2 regions of the Blautia sp. HA8986 genome follow, and region 2 is predicted to be linked to the other one. Evidence: riboswitches for the same ligand, from Rfam matches in the RefSeq annotation. Region 2 holds a riboswitch; the other holds the start of a gene.

Region 1 (5,075 bases), on a different contig from region 2:
TCTGAATTCCCCTCAAAAAATCTTTATATTAGAACAGTCCTGTGATCTTACCGCTCTCGTCTACGTCGATCTTAGTTGCTGCCGGTACTTTCGGGAGTCCTGGCATGGTCATGATCTCACCTGTCAGTGCAACAATAAAGCCTGCACCTGCGGAAATCTTAAGATTTCTTACTGTTACCTCGAAATCTGTCGGAGCACCAAGCTTTGTCTGGTCATCTGTTAAGCTGTACTGGGTCTTAGCTACACAGATCGGGCAGTTGCCAAATCCAAGTGCCTCCAGCTGTTTCGCCTGCTTCTGGGCATTTGCTGTAAGAACCACTTTCTTTCCACCGTAAACCTTCTGTACAATCTGGTTCAGCTTATCCTCGATGGAGCCTTCCAGTTCATAAGCATATGTGAAGTCATTCGGCTCTTCAACAAGACGGATTACTTCCTCAGCGAGCTTGATTCCGCCTTCGCCACCTTTTGCCCATACCTCGGAAAGTGCTACGTTTACGCCAAGCTCCTTGCATTTTGCTTCCACAAAATCAAGCTCTGCCTTGGTATCGGTCGGGAATGCGTTAATAGCTACCACACATGGAAGCTTGTATACATTTTTGATATTGCTTACATGCTTCAGAAGGTTCGGGATACCTTTTTCAAGAGCCTCAAGGTTTTCATTGTTCAGGTCAGCCTTTGCAACGCCACCGTTGTATTTCAGGGCACGTACGGTTGCTACGATAACAACTGCACTTGGTGTAAGCCCTGCCATACGGCACTTGATATCCAGGAATTTCTCTGCTCCAAGGTCTGCACCGAAGCCAGCCTCTGTGATCGCATAATCAGCAAGCTTCATAGCCATCTTTGTAGCAGTTACGGAGTTACATCCGTGAGCGATGTTTGCGAATGGTCCGCCGTGAACGATCGCCGGAACATGCTCCAGTGTCTGAACAAGGTTTGGTTTCAGAGCGTCCTTCAAAAGTGCTGTCATAGCACCCTCTGCGTGAAGGTCTCCTGCTGTTACTGGTTTCTGCTCAGCAACCTTGCCATAAGTGTATCCGATGATGATTCTGGAAAGTCTCTCTTTCAGATCTTTGATATCACTTGCCAGACAGAGAACTGCCATGATCTCAGATGCTACAGTGATGTCATATCCGTCTTCACGCGGCATACCGTTTGTTCTTCCGCCAAGTCCGTCTACTACATTACGAAGCTGACGGTCGTTCATATCCACGCAACGTCTCCATGTGATCTTTCTCGGGTCGATATTCAGCTCATTACCCTGGAAGATATGGTTGTCGATCATTGCTGCAAGAAGGTTGTTTGCCGCACCGATTGCATGAAAATCACCGGTAAAATGAAGGTTGATATCCTCCATCGGAACTACCTGTGCATAGCCGCCGCCTGCCGCACCACCTTTGACACCGAATACCGGTCCAAGGGATGGCTCACGAAGAGCTACCATAACATTTTTTCCAAGTCTCTGCATTCCATCTGCAAGACCTACCGTTGTAGTTGTTTTTCCTTCCCCGGCCGGTGTCGGGTTGATAGCTGTCACAAGAATCAGTTTGCCGTCTTTTTTGTCTGTTTCTTTCAGGAGATTATAGTCGATCTTTGCTTTGTATTTACCATACTGCTCCAGATATTTGTCATCAATACCTGCTTTCTCTGCAATCTTGGTAATTGGCTCCATTGTGCACTCCTGTGCAATCTCGATGTCACTTTTAAATCCCATAATGTTCTCCTTTCTCCGCTGCAACCGTCTGCATCTTTTATCCCATAAAAAAGAGCAGTATCTGAATTTTTTCAAATACTGCCCAGACGGTCGACTCATCGAATCTCCGGCTCCCTCGTGGTTATCCCACAACTCCGTCAGTCACCGAAGACTTTATTAATTTGATGATTGAATATTAACATATTTATTAGTACTTGTCAAGAAATTATCAAATTATTTTTTTCACTTTTAAAGTGAACTGAGTCTAATTTTCTGAATCATTTCAGTTTTCCGTACTATTCATCAGATACTGAATGTTATAAGGAAAATTCTATTTTTCGTCAATTAACGTAAATCAGGTCTGATTTTTGCCTGCAAACCCACACCGGATCGCCTGTGTCGGACATATCTTTTTACATCTTCCACATCGGATGCATTCTGTACTGTTTGGATTTTCCGTCGGATCGACCTCCATCTGGCAGATATTTCTGCATTTTCCGCAGTGAACACATTTTTCTTTATCTACTCTGTAACGAAAAACGGAAACTTTATTAAATACCGAATAAAAAGCTCCCAACGGGCAGATATACTTACAGAATGGCCGGTATATCATAATTGATAAGATAATGGTGATCACCAGGATTGTATTTTTCCACATGTACAGCCAGCCTACTGCACTTCGCATGGATTTGTTCAGCAGCACCAGAGGGATACCTCCCTCCAGCGTTCCTGCCGGGCAGATCAGCTTGCAGAAATACGGTGCTCCTTGCCCCATGATATCTACTACAAACATAGGAAGTATGATCACAAATACAAGAAAGATCACATATTTCAGTTTTCGCAGAAGCTTATCTCCCCGAAATGTCCGAATCTTCTTTGGAAAAGGAATCTTGTTCAACAGATCCTGGATCAGTCCAAAGGGGCAGAGAAATCCACACACCAGTCTTCCAAGCAACGCTCCCACAAAGATCAGAAATCCAGCTACATAATATGCCATTTTGAAGTTCCAGCTTCCGATCACAGCCTGAAGAGACCCAATGGGGCAGGCCCCTCTTGCCCCGGGGCAGGAATAGCAGTTCAGCCCCGGAACACATACATTTTTCAGTTTTCCGGTGTAGATCTTGCCAGTTATAAACCCTGATATGTGACTATTTGTAAGGGCCGCCCACAATGCCTGGATCCCATGCCGCGGCCATTCATTTATTTTCATCTTCTTATTATCCAATGCCTATACACTCCATACAGATGTTGATCGCTTTTGTAAAAACTACAGATACCTCGCCCCTGCAGATTCCCAGTATCATCAGTAAAATCCCCAAAAACGCCAGAGCTGGTCCGATCCACCTGGATTCTGTTATTTTTCGAATCATTTTTCCACTCTCCGTAATGATCATGTTTTACTTAGAAACGTTTTTAAGCTCTTTTTCCACAATTTCCTTCCATTCGTCCAGTGTATGGCTTCCTGTATAGGTATCGCCTACAATGTTTCCATCTTTGTCAACAAAAAATGTTTCAGGAAATGCGGAAATCCCCTGCAGACGACCGTTCATCATAGTGGTATCCGGTGTCAGGAACGGATATTCTGCTTTTGTTTTTTCCTGAAGAATGCCTGCTTTCTTTACAGCCTCCTCGTCCTGATTTCCCTTTTCATCTGTAGTATCAAGCACTACGCCTGCTACTCCGACGCCTTTATCTTTCATTTCTTTATAGAGCTCCTGAAGTTCCGGAATCTCTTTTACACATGGTGAGCACCAGGTTGTAAAAACATTTACCAACGTCAGGTCATAGTCACTGAATACTTTTTCTGTATATGTTTTTCCATCTATTCCTGTTGTTTCAAATTTTCCTACAGATTTTACATCCTCCGGGTTGCTGCTGGTATCCTGTGGCTGGTCAAACACGGAAATATTCTGATATGGTGCCATTTCCGTAATATCGGTTTTGATCTTTTCCAGTTCCTTTGTCAGCTTTTCATCTGCATCTTTGTTTGTGCTCAGATAATATTTGTATTTCCCGTCACTGCTGCTTCCAAGCTCTTTATGCTCTGTACAGCCGGTGATCTCATCCAGCTTTTTCTGTGAAGCTTCGTCATAAACGCCAATTGTACCGATTCTGTCCAGACCTGCCACCCAGTCGTCATATCCTGTTCCCATCTTCTGTATTTCGGCATTTTTCTGTTCCTCTGTCATTTTGCTCCAGCTTACATAGGCATATGTCACTGCATTGGTCTGATTCTCAAAATCTTCCGTGGTAAGCATTGCAATGCTCTGGTCCTTGATCTGCTTTAACAGCTCCTTCGAAAGTGAAAGCTTCAGTCCCAGAAACGGATATTCATAAGAATCCTGTGCCTTGCAGGTTACGTCGGAAGGCTTAAATGTACCTGCTACCAGATCTGATGAAACTGCCTCTCCATCCATCATCATTGCCGCTCCGGGATCTGCTGTTTCCGTACTTTCCGCCGCTGTTACCGGCACACTTCCTAATGCAGATATTCCTAATACCGCTGCTGCCATAAGTGCTGTTATTTTCTGTGTTCTGAATTTCATTGTTTATATTCTCCCTTCTGATATCACCGGCCCATATCCGGAACCGACGTATATTTTATATGTAAATCTTGCTCTCTGTAGCCTTACTATATCATCCCCTGTATAAAATCTCTGTTAAGAAACAAAAAAATTTACAGGAATTTTATGCTATACATGATATTATAGATAACAAAGCAAAATCAACTGTTTTTTAGGAGGATTTACTATGCATATATTGATAATTGAAGATGAAAAGCAGCTCTGCCAGTCTATTGCGGAGGGACTTCGCATGGATGGCTATGAAGCGGACACATGTTTTGACGGGGATGAAGGACTGGAATTATGTCTGGTGGAAAATTATGATCTCATCCTTCTTGATCTGAATCTTCCAGGCGTTGATGGTCTGGAAATCCTGCGCCAGTTTCGGGAATCCGATACTTCCACTCCCGTTTTGATCCTCTCTGCCAGAGGACAGATCCAGGACAAGGTTGAAGGGCTTGATCTCGGTGCCAATGACTATCTCACAAAGCCTTTTCATTTTGAAGAGCTGGAGGCACGGATCCGAAGTCTGACACGAAGAAAATTCATCCAGCAGGATGTGTGTCTGCAATGCGGACGTATCAGCTTTGATACCCGTACAAGAAAGACCAGTATCGATGGACTCCCCCTTTCTCTGACCCGAAAGGAAAGTTCTCTTCTGGAATATTTCCTTCTTCATCAGAACCGTATCATAAGTCCGGAAGAAATGATCGAGCATATCTGGGACGGAAGCGTCAACAGTCTCAGCAATTCCATTCGTGTCCACATTTCTTCTCTTCGAAAAAAGCTGCGCACTGCTCTCGGCTTTGATCCGATAC
Region 2 (5,075 bases):
CATGATCCCGCAGGTCCATGGGATTACGGTGATCAGTACTATCCGGATCATGTACTGCGGTATTATCCCATTGCTGATGAATCATAGAATATTTTATGAAAAAACTTTACCATCTGCTTCATGATGTCCTGCCGAAACGACAACAACAAGTTTTGTATAAATTTTTCAAAAAAATCCAAAAAAATATTTGACATATACAAAAATCTATGATATCATACGTCTTGTCGATGAGGAAAACACTTCATCTTCAAGACATATGCGATAGTGGCGTAGTTGGTAACGCGCGACCTTGCCAAGGTCGAGACCGCGGGTTCGAGCCCCGTCTATCGCTCTTGAGAACTCTGAGAGAATTCAGAGTTCTTTTTTTATGCCATATAATCAAACATTCACTACTTTTACGATACTCTTACTTCAGACAATATTCCCCTTAATTATCCAACTTCTCTTTATCCACTTGAAGGTTACTTAATTCAGTTATAAAAAATCCCGGATTCAGAACTTTACACTTTCCAAATCCGGGATATTTTTAACGTATTTTCTGTTACAGAAATCGAATATCTGTTGCTGTTCACTCTATGACCAGCTACATTTTTTTCTTTCTATGAGCTTTCCCTATATCTTAGTGATGGAACAGTCTGATTCCAGTAAATGCCATAACCATTCCATACTTATTGCAGGTATCAATAACAGCATCATCACGGACAGATCCGCCTGGCTCTGCAATATATTTCACTCCACTCTTATGCGCACGCTCAATGTTATCACTGAACGGGAAGAAGGCATCAGATCCAAGAGTTACATCTGTAAGTCCATCCAGCCATGCTCTCTTCTCTTCCTTTGTAAATACTTCCGGCTTCTCTGTGAAAGTTTTATCCCATGCACCGTCAGCCAGAACATCCATATACTCCTCACCGATATAAACATCAATGGCATTGTCTCTCTCTGCACGTGTGATCGTATCTTTAAATGGAAGATTCAGAACCTTCGGGCACTGGCGGAGGTACCAGTTATCTGCTTTCTGACCGGCAAGACGTGTACAGTGAACACGGGACTGCTGTCCTGCACCAACACCGATCGCCTGTCCGTCTTTTACAAAGCATACAGAATTGGACTGTGTATATTTCAGAACGATCAGGGAAACTTTAAGGTCTCTTTTAGCTTCCTCGGTAAGTTCTTTATTCTCCGTAACAATATTGGAGATCAGCTCATCATCAATAGCAAGTTCCTGACGGCCCTGCTCAAAAGTAACACCAAATACCTGTTTGTGTTCCAGCGGTTCCGGAACATAATTCTCATCAATCTGGATCACATTGTAGTTGCCCTTTTTCTTCTGTTTCAGGATCTCAAGCGCTTCCTCTGTATATCCCGGTGCAATAACTCCGTCAGAAACCTCTCTCTTGATCAGCATTGCTGTATCCTTGTCACATACATCAGAAAGGGAAATAAAATCACCGAAGGATGACATACGGTCTGCACCTCTCGCTCTTGCATAAGCACATGCAAGCGGTGAAAAATTCTTCCAGTCCATATCATCTACCCAGTAAATCTTGGCCAGTGTCTCATTCAGTGGAAGTCCGATGGACGCACCTGCAGGAGATACATGCTTGAAAGAAGTTGCTGCAGGAAGTCCGGTTGCTTTCTTAAGATCACGCACAAGCTGCCAGCCATTAAAAGCATCCAGGAAATTGATGTATCCAGGTCTTCCGGAAAGTACCTGGATAGGAAGTTCACTTCCGTCTGCCATGTAAATCTTAGATGGTTTCTGATTCGGGTTGCATCCATATTTTAACTGTAATTCTTTCATGAAAAAAATCCTCCGTTCTGTGTGATACTGATAATTTCATCGCAGCTGTATACTCAGCTTGTTATTTATTCTTATTCACGATCCTTGACTCATATTTTCCGGTTTCAATGTCAATGAAACGAACAAAGAGAGAAACTTTATTATCCTGATTCAGGCTCTCCCAGAGAAGGTTTGTAAAGTCATCAATATCATTCGGGATTTCTACAGGCTTCGGCTCTCCCTCAAAACTCGGAAGTGGATTTCCATCGCATTTATAAGTATGGATAAAACGTCCCTGTCCTGCAGCTGCATTCTCATAGGCGAATGTATAACGAAGACAGGAATCCGGATTACCGTTATTGCTCTTTAAAATAGACATTGCATAGTTGAATCTGCCATTCTCTACGTGCAGAACACCGGAAATACGAGGTGTATAGTTCGGTGCGTCTGGCTCAAATTCTCTGGTTCGGAGGGACTGCTCAAAAGTAAGCTGTCTGTCCATTCCCTCATAAATGGTATCTGTCTGGTCGCCGTTTGTTACGATCGTCTTGTTTCCAAGGACACGTACCGGTGCGTAGATGATAAGGCTCGGGTCTGTAAGCTTGGACGGATCAAATGCCTGTGTGCGGATTCCCTCTCCATCCTCAACAAAAATACGATTTCTGCTGTTCTCGCTTCTTCCCATGATAAAATATGCAGTAACAGCATGCTTTCCGTCTGCGGAACGTCCGATCACGATTCCTCTTCCTGGGTAGGAATTTTCTTTCAGTTCTTTTTCAAGTGAAAATGTAGTCATTTTTCACAGTCCTCCTTATCTAATATACGGCCCGGGGATCATTCCAGGTATCAGCAGGTAACAAAAAACCGCCTGGACACCCCATTAACAGGCTGCCCAGGCGGTCGGCTTCTTAAATACACTGCACTCCCTGTAGGTAATCCTACTCTCCGCCAGTCATGCAGCTTCTGTTGTTATACTACAATACTTCTTCTGAATTTTCAAGTCCTAATTTTCTGAAATTGTTTTCAATTTTTTTATTTTCCCTGCAATTCATAATCCGTCTGGATCTGTGCTGCAATGTCAGACTTCATCCGGAACCATGCATCCGGGTTTTCCACATAATATTTGGGACAGTCTTTTCCTGTAACATCGTAATGCCGAATCACCTGATCCGTATCCAGCCCAAAACGGGTACAGAGCCACGCCGTCAGCTTCACTGCCGAACTATATGTTGCATCATTAAACTGTCCCGTCTCATCCGGATGGCAGCATTCAATGGATATGGTATCCACATTTCTGGCATTAGTAGCATAGGACATTTCTGAAGTAGGAATACACTGCACCACTTCCCCATCCAGTCCTACCACAAAATGACTGCTGACTTTATTATCCTGCGTTGTGGCAAGATTCTCAAAATAATTCCGGTTGGATATAGCTGTTGAACCTGGATTCGCTGTATAGTGAATCGCTATATAATTCACCTGTTCAATAGGAATCTGAGGCCTGGAATAAGAATTTGGCGTAAGAAGTTCCACATCAATATACGGAGCACCTTCTGCCTGCCATTGTTCCTGCCCACCGCCCTCACTGCTTTGCTGTGACCAGCTCTGTTGATCTATTTCAAGTCCGCTCTGCTCTATCCTCATCTCAAAAAATCCATATCCAAGGGCACACACAGCCAGTACAACGATCACAATTACCACTGCCAGCACAATATGTTTTAAAATATTCTGCGGTTTCTTTTTTCGGGAAGATTTTTTTCTTCTGCCAGCTCTGTCCGATATTCCAGAAATATTTTTTCCTGAAGAAGTTCCCTTTACGGAAACAGGCCGTCCATTATGGGACGGCCTGGGTGACTTCTTAACTGTCTTGCCTGCTTTTCCTTTATTATTCATCTACACTGTAGTTTGGAGCCTCTTTTGTGATGTGGATATCATGTGGATGTGACTCCTTAAGGGATGCAGCGGAAATCTTGATGAATCTGCCTGTTGTCTTAAGCTTCTCAATATTCTCTGCTCCGCAGTAGCCCATACCGGATCTTAAACCGCCGATCAGCTGGAATACAGTATCCTCAACATGTCCCTTATATGCAACTCGTCCCTCAACACCTTCCGGAACAAGCTTCTTGGCATTTTCCTGGAAATAACGATCCTTGCTGCCGTTCTCCATAGCGGCAATAGATCCCATTCCACGATATACTTTATATTTTCTTCCCTGATAGAGTTCGAATGTTCCCGGACTCTCATCGCATCCTGCGAACATACTTCCCATCATGCAGACATTGGCGCCAGCTGCAATAGCCTTGGTAATATCTCCGGAATACTTGATACCGCCATCTGCGATGATCGGAATTCCGTAACGGTCTGCAACTTCATAGCAATCCATAACTGCTGTTACCTGTGGAACACCGATACCTGCAACAACACGTGTTGTACAGATAGATCCAGGTCCGATACCAACCTTAACTGCGTCTACACCAGCCTCGATCAGAGCCTTGGTAGCTGCACCTGTTGCAACATTACCTGCAATAACCTGAAGTTCCGGATATGCAGCCTTGATCTCGCGGACTGCTTTTAAGATATTCTCGGAATGACCATGTGCGGAATCGATAACGATAACATCCACGTTAGCCTTAACAAGTGCATCCACACGTGCAAGTACATTAGCTGTGATACCAACTGCTGCGCCACAGAGAAGACGTCCCTGTGCATCCTTAGCTGCCAGAGGATATTTAATCTGTTTCTCGATATCCTTGATGGTAATGAGTCCCTTTAAATTAAAGTCATCATCTACAATGGGTAATTTCTCCTTACGAGATTTCGCGAGAATCTTCTTGGCATCCTCAAGTGTGATTCCTTCCTTGGCTGTGATCAGTCCCTCAGAAGTCATGCACTCCTTGATCTTTCTGCTGAAGTCTGTCTCAAACTTAAGATCACGGTTTGTGATGATGCCTACAAGCTTTCTGCCTTCTGTGATCGGAACACCGGAAATACGGTATTTCGCCATCAGATCATTGGCATCTTTCAGTGTATGTTCTGCTGAAAGATAAAATGGATCTGTAATAACACCGTTCTCAGAACGTTTAACCTTATCAACCTCTTCTGCCTGTGCCTCGATGGACATGTTCTTATGAATGATACCGATACCACCCTGTCTAGCCATGGCGATAGCCATTCTGTGCTCTGTAACTGTGTCCATACCCGCACTCATCATGGGGATATTCAGCTTTACTTTCTTGGTTAAATACGTTGAAACATCTACCTGATTCGGAATTACTTTAGAATAAGCCGGAAC

The links. A riboswitch is a leader RNA that binds a small molecule or an ion and turns the genes downstream of it on or off. The one in region 2 is predicted to bind ZMP and ZTP.
Region 1: linked by a shared signal. The riboswitch ahead of AC04Q4_RS16530 (formate--tetrahydrofolate ligase) and the one ahead of AC04Q4_RS06775 (IMP cyclohydrolase) in region 2 are both predicted to bind ZMP and ZTP.

What each region holds. Positions count from the first base shown of each region.
Region 1 covers NZ_JBWLUQ010000003.1:386,165-391,239, reverse strand. Annotated here, with positions in the region: gene AC04Q4_RS16530 (formate--tetrahydrofolate ligase) at 29-1,714, opposite strand; ZMP/ZTP riboswitch at 1,788-1,869, opposite strand; gene AC04Q4_RS16525 (4Fe-4S binding protein) at 2,049-2,903, opposite strand; gene AC04Q4_RS16520 (CD1871A family CXXC motif-containing protein) at 2,911-3,063, opposite strand; gene AC04Q4_RS16515 (redoxin domain-containing protein) at 3,091-4,239, opposite strand; gene AC04Q4_RS16510 (response regulator) at 4,445-5,075, shown strand, end outside.
Region 2 covers NZ_JBWLUQ010000001.1:1,443,647-1,448,721, forward strand. Annotated here, with positions in the region: gene AC04Q4_RS06760 (lysozyme family protein) at 1-87, shown strand, start outside; tRNA gene AC04Q4_RS06765 (tRNA-Gly) at 259-331, shown strand; gene AC04Q4_RS06770 (phosphoribosylaminoimidazolecarboxamide formyltransferase) at 620-1,804, opposite strand; gene AC04Q4_RS06775 (IMP cyclohydrolase) at 1,866-2,579, opposite strand; ZMP/ZTP riboswitch at 2,667-2,749, opposite strand; gene AC04Q4_RS06780 (peptidoglycan recognition protein family protein) at 2,816-3,676, opposite strand; gene guaB (IMP dehydrogenase) at 3,669-5,075, opposite strand, start outside.